2 regions of the Kosakonia sacchari SP1 genome follow, and region 2 is predicted to be linked to the other one. Evidence: predicted binding sites of a transcription regulator. Region 2 holds the regulator's gene; the other holds the start of a gene.

Region 1 (4,216 bases), 1.5 Mb from region 2:
TCAACGATTGGATTGTACAGCATATCAATCCGTCATTGATTAACCGGATGAAACAAACTATTCGCGCCCGCCGCAAGCGGCATTTCAACGCCGAACATCAGCATACGCGTAAAAAATCGATCGATCTGGAATTTGTGGTCTGGCAGCGTCTGGCTGGGTTAGCGCAGCGCAGGGGGAAAACGCTTTCTGAAACGATTGTGCAACTGATTGAAGATGCTGAACACAAGGAGAAGTATGCCTCTCAGATGTCTACGCTGAAGCATGACCTGCAGGCATTGCTCGGGAAAGAATAGGTGCGTATTATCCCAGGCTTTTATTTCAGGCAATAAAAAACCCCGCTGATGAGCGGGGTTTTTTTTAGACGGGAACTTAAGCCTGCGGCTGAGTTACAACGTCTTTGCTACCTTTAACTTCGATCTCAACGCGACGATCCGGAGCCAGGCAGTCGATCAGCGCTGCACGCGGTTTCACGTTGTCACAGGTGCTGCCAGTAACCGGGTTGGATTTGCCCATGCCACGTGCGGAGATTTTGTTAGCCGGGATACCTTTAGAAACCAGGTAATCAACTACGGACTGTGCACGTTTCTCAGACAGACCCTGGTTGTAAGCGTCAGAACCGATACGGTCGGTGAAGCCCAGAACCACTACGGAACCGTCTTTCGGATCCAAGTTGCTCAGCTGACCATACAGCTGATCCAGCGCCTGCTGACCTTCCGGTTTCAGCGTCGCTTTGTTGAAGTTGAACAGAACGTCAGACTTCAGAGTGAAGTGTTTGGTCTGTACTTCCGGAGCCGGAGCCGGAGCCGGAGCAGCTACTACCGGAGCAGCGTCTTCCTGCTGGCCGAAGCGGTAGGAAACACCTACGCTCAGCATGCCGTTGTCCGGACGAGCACCAACGGTGTTTGCATCACCGATGTTGTTAACCCACTGGTATTCCAGGCGGGTAGCGATATCGCGGGTAACTGCCCACTCAACACCACCAGCGAAGACCGGGGAAACACCGGTATCGTGATCTTTGAAGCCCTGGTTGTTCTGAGCGTCTGCACGCCAAACCATACCACCCAGACGAGTGTACAGGTCCAGATCGTCAGTTACCGGGTAACCCAGTTTAGCAGTCAGCTGAACGCCCTGAGCTTTGAACGCGCCGTTAACGGTGTCGCCTTTGTACGGCATACGACCCAGCCAGTCATAGCCCAGTTCGAAACCTACGTACGGGTTAACCTGGTAGCCACCGAACGCACCAGCACCCAGTTGGCTTTCGTGGGTCGGGCCATCGTTCTGCCATACCGCACCTTTGTCATGATACTGGGACCAACCCAGTTTACCACCTGTATACCAGGTGTTATCTTTCGGAGCGGCCTGCGCTACGGTAGCGAAACCAGCCAGTGCCACTGCAATCGCGATAGCTGTCTTTTTCATTTTTGCGCCTCGTTATCATCCAAAAATCGCCATGGGAATCTCTGTTGAGAAGCCACGGTTAAATCCTTCACCGGGGGCATTGCTCACTGACAACTCTGCAGATATCTTTACCGATATCTTTGGCTTATGCCGAGCACCCCTGGCGATGTAAAGTCTACAACGTAGTTGGAAACTTACAAGTGTGAACTCCGTCAGGCATATGAAAAAAAAGGCTTTGTATACACAATATTTAACACTTCTGATGAATCTTTCGCCACGGCTATTTCTGTGCAAAGCGCGCTACACAGGCTTTCACGCTGTATTTTGACGATAAATTTGAAGTCCTACCCTTACGCAAAAAACATCCTAGGAAAACTCCTAAATTTACTCAATGATACAAATTCGAGTGAATTTTTATCCCGGAAAGCTGTCTCGCAGCCAGAGGATCGTGGCGTACAGGTCGCATAACGAAGCCTATTGCATTGCCTTCTTCTGCCGCCATAGCTAATTGGCGATGTTCCTCAGCGGTGAGCTCTTCAGAATGCCAGCCAATAACGACGCTATAGTTACCGGTGCGCAATGCACGAATCATTGAGTCCAGTGTTACGCTTGGAGAAAGCTGGTTCACCTGCATCACCTTGGTAAGGGGTAATCCAGCGGATTGCACCCACTCACGGCTGAGTTTTTGTTGAGGCGTCAACCACAACTGCCAACGGGATTGTTGCCCGAGTTGCTGCAGCAAAGGCAGCAAAAGAAGCTGCGTCATCCAGGGCTGGTCCTCACGATAGACCATTTCGCTAATCAGCCCGGTAGTGATGCTTGAAGGCTCAACGTGGTTCAATTTGTTGAGTGTAGAAGCGAGTGTTGTCGAACGATTAGCATAGTCTGAAGTGTACATAATCAATCCAGCCCTGTGGGTTACTGTATGTTTATACAGTAACCTGTACATGCTCAGAGATCAACCTCATTTTCTGAAACTATCTCGCATTTTTGTTTTGTCCCTGCCACGTAATGAAAAATTTGCTTGCCGTCTTGCTCACAGTTGCCTATGTTCCTGCGTAGTGGTTTCACTAATTTAAAACTGGCTTTTACTACGTGATTTATAAGGGAAAAATCATGGAAGACCTATCTTATCAACGGATATATCAGTCGCGCGAATACCTCATGCCTCTCGGAACAATTTGTCACCGCGCTCATTTTGGCGGTTACAGCTTGTCAGTGGATAAAACTGTTTTCGCTATGGTTGCCGAGGGGGAACTCTACCTTCGGGCTTGTGAAGAGAGTGCGCAATACACGGTTACGCAAGATGCTCCTTTGCTGGTATTCAACAAACGCGGGCGTCAGGTTTCGTTAAATTATTACTTCGTTAACGAGAGCCTGTGGCGTGATCGCTCGTTACTTCTGCAACTTTCGGCACTTTCACTCGATGCTGCCCGGCGTGATAAGGATCGGCGCAGTGCCAGAATGCGATTGCGCGATCTGCCTAACCTTACTTTTCAACTTGAAGCTCAACTCCATGAAGCGGGGGTACTGGATGCGCATACACTGCGGATGCTCGGGGCAAAAGTTTGTTGGCTTCGATTGAGAAAAACAAATAAGCACCTGAGCGCGAAAGTGCTTCTCGCCCTGGAGGGCGCAATTGTCGGGCTTCACGAGGCTGCGTTACCGGCGCCTCGACGCCGGGAACTGATGGAGTGGTTTAAGGGGGTGTTGAAGAAAGGGGCAAATCCTTATTGAGTGATTTGGCTTTTCAGACGGCACACTTCAGGCAATAAAGCGATCAGCAGGCCAATCTGTTGCAGTACCAGTGGCTCTTTGCTATCCGGGCGCGGTTCCAGGTGTTTAATGCGTTGGGATAGATCGACAAGGGTATCCTGCACACGCTTTTGGTCTGCTGGTAGGTGATGCAGGGCATCGTCAACATAGCAGACTGCATCATCAAGCAAACGTAGGATATCCGGCTGGGTGAGTTGCTCACGATGTGCGCCAAGCGCGGAAATATAACTGGTAAAGGTATGATTCAAGCATAATAAACGGAACGCGGCATCGCGAAGTTCAGGTGAGGTTCCGGGTTCGGAAGACATATTTGAAACGACCGATGCCAGTTCCGCATCACGGTTATAGGCATTACGTCTTGCGATGCGGTAAGCAAGCCGGTTATCGCGTCCCTGATGGTACTGTTCAAGGATGGCATCAAGGTAGCGGCAGTTCGCGTCGAAGGCTTGCTCAGTGACGCGGGGCAGGTGCCGAAAACGCCAGTCCGGCCAGATAAAACTCACTGCCGCCCAGGCGATAGCACATCCAATAAGCGTATCAATAATACGGGGAAGCGCGACTTCAAATCCTTCGCCCAGCAAATTAAAGCACAGCAACACCAGCAATGTGATGAACATCGTGGCATGCGCGTATTGCACTGTTCGAAATGCAAAAAACAGTACGCCGGTGATGACGATGAGTATCAGTTGCCCTTCATGTGAGGGAACGAAGTAAAGTACCGGCAATCCGATCGCAACGCCAATCAGCGTACCAATTACGCGTAATGTCAGGCGGTGGCGAGTAGCGTTATAGTTCGGCTGGCAGACAAAAAGACTGGTCAGTAAGATCCAATAACCATGCTGTAGCCCCGTTATTTGGATAAAAGCATAACCGATACATAACACCACCGACATGCGCACTGCGTGACGAAAGAGTGCGGATTCGGGCGTCAAATTATTACGTAACCGCTGTCGTATGTCGTTAAAACCACTCAGACTATCGTCCGAAAGCTGATTTTCAGTGTCATTTGATAATGAGGGCTGTGATTGCCCGGATTCAATAG
Region 2 (4,216 bases):
AATGAATGCGGTTCGAGCTCATAGATGTGGAATCTGGGGGGTGGTACATCCTTGTACCTTCGGGCAGGGTAGCCTTTCAGAGGGTTAACACATTTGAGGGGATGTGTTGGCTACCAACGGTAATCATTACGCGTTTCCCAGTCCGTCACTTCTTTTTCCGCCTGATCTTTCGCGTAACCGTAACGTTCCTGGATTTTACCCACCAACTGATCACGTTTACCTTCAATGATCGTCATATCGTCATCGGTGAGCTTGCCCCATTTCTCTTTTACAGTACCTTTAAACTGTTTCCAGTTACCGCCGACTTCGTCTTTATTCATCATGGACTCCTTATCGTTCGGTTTAAAATGACGTTCTCGCCGTGCTGAACGTACTGATTATTGTAGTCAGGGATTCGGCATTATGAATTTTATTCGGAATCTTTAACCATCCAATAAGATAAAAGCAGCGTAAACGAGGCGAGAAAAATCGTACACAACGACGAGAAATAAAGCGGGATCAACAATCTGTAGCAGCAAACCAACTGTTGTTACGCCAGTGGCGACGCCATATCAGCGCCAGCGTCAGCCCACGCAGAGCAAGGAACACAGCGAGCGACAGCCACAAACCGTGATTACCCAAGACAGGCACGGTGAGTAGCGTAACGGCAAACCCTGCCGCCGCCAGCGCCATGCTGTTACGCATTTCGGCCGCGCGCGTCGCACCGACAAACATACCGTCCAGCAGATAACACCACACTCCCACTAACGGTAAGATGACCTGCCAAATCAGATAATGCCCGGCAAGCTGTTGCAGCGCGGGTAGCGACGTTAACAACGCGATAATTTGCTGACCCGCCAGTGCATAGACAACAGCAAAGAACAGCGCTACCAGACCGGCCTGCCGGCAAGCAGCCCGCCAGATATGCATCAATTGGCTGCTGTCTCTGGCACCGTAAGCCTGCCCGGAGTGGGCTTCAACCGCATACGCGAAACCATCCAGCGCATAGGCGGTAAAGGTCAAAAACATCATCAGCACCGCGTTTGCCGCCACCGTCTCATCCCCGAGTCGGGCGCCAAACACCGTTATCGAACCAAAGCAGAGTTGCAGCAGCAGCGAACGCAGCATGATATCGCGGTTCAGCGCCAGCAAACGCCGCACGCCGCCGCGCCATGCATTTTTCAGTGTCAGTAATGGAATGCCGCGCATCACCAGTACGTGTCGCACCATCCATAAGCCAATGGCGAAGGTGGCATATTCCGCGATGACCGTGGCAAGTGCTGCACCTTGCACATTCATATGCAGCCCCATGACCAACCACAGATCGAGCACGATATTGAGCAGGTTCCCCACCACCAACAATATCACGGGTGCGCGCGCATACTGCACGCCGAGCAACCAACCGAGCAATACCAGATTGCCCAGCGAAGCGGGTGCGCTCAACCAGCGGATATCCAGGAACCGTCGAGCCTGTTCCAGCACCGCCTCGCTGCCGCCGGTGATATGCAGCGCCAGATCGATAAGTGGCGTGCGCAGCAGAGTAATTAACACACCGGCTCCAAGCGCCAGCAGCAAAGGCTGGACTAACGCCCGCGCCAGCGCGGGCGCATTCTTCGCGCCGAACGCCTGAGCTGTTAGCCCGGTGGTGCTCATGCGCAAAAAAAGCAGCAGCATAAAGAGGAAACTGGTCGCCGTTGCGCCAATCGCTACGCCGCCCAGGTAAACCGGGCTGTCCAGATGCCCCACTACCGCCGTATCCACCAGCCCCAGCAACGGGACGGTGATATTCGAGAAGATCATCGGCAGCGCAAGCCGCCAGAGCGCTTTGTCGGATGCGGTTAGCAGAGGCATGGTATGAATGTGAACATTAGTGAGGGAAAAGTAGAGATCGCTGCGGAACCTGAATCAGCCCCGCAGCAGAGCGAATGTGCGTTACAGCCACGCGCCATTACGAATGACACCGACCGCTAACCCTTCGATGGTGAAGTTTTGATCGCGCAGATCGACGACGATCGGCGAAAACTCGCTGTTTTCAGGCAACAGTTCGACCGTGTTACCCTGTTTTTTCAGACGTTTGACCGTCACTTCGTCTTCAATACGCGCAACAACAACCTGGCCGTTACGTACATCCTGCGTTTTGTGCACCGCCAGCAGATCGCCATCCATAATGCCAATGTCACGCATCGACATGCCGCTAACGCGCAGAAGGAAATCTGCGTGAGGTTTAAAGAGGCTCGGATCGACCTGGTAATGGCCTTCGATATGCTGCTGCGCCAGCAGCGGCTCACCCGCAGCGACGCGACCAATCAGCGGCAAACCAATATCGTCCTCTTCTTCTTCAAGCAACAGGCGAAGACCGCGTGATGCGCCAGATACGATTTCGATAACCCCTTTGCGCGCCAGCGCTTTGAGGTGTTCTTCCGCCGCATTTGGGGAACGGAACCCCAATTGCTGTGCGATTTCCGCACGCGTTGGTGGCATACCGGTTTGAGTGATGCGATCGCGAATAAGATCGAACACCTCTTGCTGCCTGGCCGTTAATGCTTTCATCCCGCCCCCTGGGTGTATATACAGTTATGCTGTGAGTATATACAGCTAAAGGCGATTTTGGAACCAAATTTAAGCAAAAAACCATGGCGTTATCGAATTCTGGAAGCGTTATCCAAAATGTGACCAGAGTAATGCGATCCAGGTAAACATTGCCAGCAGGATGGACATCAGCACCGCCGCCGACCCCATATCCTTCGCCCGCCCGGAAAGTTCATGGAATTCCGAACCAATACGGTCTACTACGGCTTCGATGGCACTGTTCAGAATTTCGACAATCATTACCAGCGTCACAGAACCAATCAGCAGTACGCGCGTCATGGTGTCAATATCGAGCCAGCAAGCGATTATAATTGCCAGGATAACCGCAACGGATTCCTGACGAAATGCCGCTTCATTAATCCAGGCGGCGCGAACGCCTTTCCAGGAATATCCAGCGGCTTTAATGATCCGGGTGAAACCGGTAGTATTATTAGCCATTTAAAAGAACCTTTTTATTAAATTGGCGTCAATGTCTCAGCAAGCGCGCAGCGGTACAACAGAAATTATGTGCGCTTTCTGATATTCTTGCGGCGCAATGGCACTATTAACCAGAGGCTTTACATCCTTTATGTCCGGCTGGCCACGAATTTACTACAAATTACTGAATTTACCATTAAGCGTGCTGGTAAAAAGTAAATCGATCCCCGCAGAACCTGCACAGGAACTGGGTCTCGATACATCACGCCCCATCATGTACGTGCTGCCTTATAACTCAAAGGCTGACTTACTGACTTTACGCGCGCAATGTCTGGCGCATGAGCTGCCCGATCCCCTGGAACCGCTGGAAATCGACGGCGCGTTGCTGCCGCGTTTCGTGTTTATCCACGGCGGCCCGCGCGTGTTCACCTATTACGCGCCGAAAGAAGAGTCGATCAAGCTGTTCCACGACTACCTGGATTTACACCGCAGCCATCCCGATTTGGATGTGCAAATGGTGCCAGTATCGGTGATGTTTGGCCGTTCGCCCGGGCGCGAAAAAGGCGAAATTAACCCGCCGCTGCGCATGCTGAACGGCATCCAGAAATTTTTTGCTGTTTCCTGGCTTGGCCGCGACAGCTTTGTGCGTTTCTCACCACCGGTTTCGCTGCGCCGTATGGCGACCGAGCACGGCACCGATAAAATTATCGCGCAGAAACTGGCGCGCGTGGCGCGTATGCACTTTGCCCGCCAGCGTCTGGCCGCAGTAGGCCCGCGCCTGCCGGCGCGTCAGGATTTATTTAACAAATTGCTCTCTTCAAAGGCGATTGCCCGCGCCGTTGAAGATGAAGCGCGCAGCAAAAAGATCTCCCATGATAAGGCGCAGCAAAACGCCATCGCGCTGATGGAAGAGATTGCCGCGAACTTCTCCTACGAGATGATCCGCCTGACTGACCGCATTCTGGGTTTTACCTGGAACCGTCTCTACCAGGGCATTAACGTGCATAATGCCGAGCGCGTACGTCAGCTGGCGCACGACGGCCACGAAATTGTCTATGTGCCCTGCCATCGCAGCCATATGGACTACCTGTTACTCTCCTATGTGCTCTATCACCAGGGGCTGGTGCCGCCGCATATCGCTGCTGGTATCAACCTGAATTTCTGGCCTGCCGGGCCGATTTTCCGCCGGCTGGGCGCTTTCTTTATTCGCCGGACATTTAAAGGCAACAAG

The links. The regulator LexA, encoded in region 2, represses DNA repair genes until DNA is damaged. The targets are predictions, from matches to a motif close to TNCTGTATGTACATACAGNA.
Region 1: sulA (SOS-induced cell division inhibitor SulA) is a predicted target of LexA. The motif match lies at 2,318-2,337, and genes of this name have one in related genera.

Annotation. Positions count from the first base shown of each region.
Region 1 is NZ_CP007215.2:3,089,494-3,093,709, reverse strand. It holds gene matP (macrodomain Ter protein MatP) at 1-293, shown strand, start outside; gene ompA (porin OmpA) at 370-1,419, opposite strand; gene sulA (SOS-induced cell division inhibitor SulA) at 1,787-2,296, opposite strand; gene C813_RS37615 (TfoX/Sxy family DNA transformation protein) at 2,515-3,135, shown strand; gene yccS (YccS family putative transporter) at 3,129-4,216, opposite strand, start outside.
Region 2 is NZ_CP007215.2:4,552,481-4,556,696, forward strand. It holds gene C813_RS44485 (CsbD family protein) at 111-320, opposite strand; gene dinF (MATE family efflux transporter DinF) at 499-1,830, opposite strand; gene lexA (transcriptional repressor LexA) at 1,912-2,529, opposite strand; gene C813_RS44500 (diacylglycerol kinase) at 2,638-3,006, opposite strand; gene plsB (glycerol-3-phosphate 1-O-acyltransferase PlsB) at 3,137-4,216, shown strand, end outside.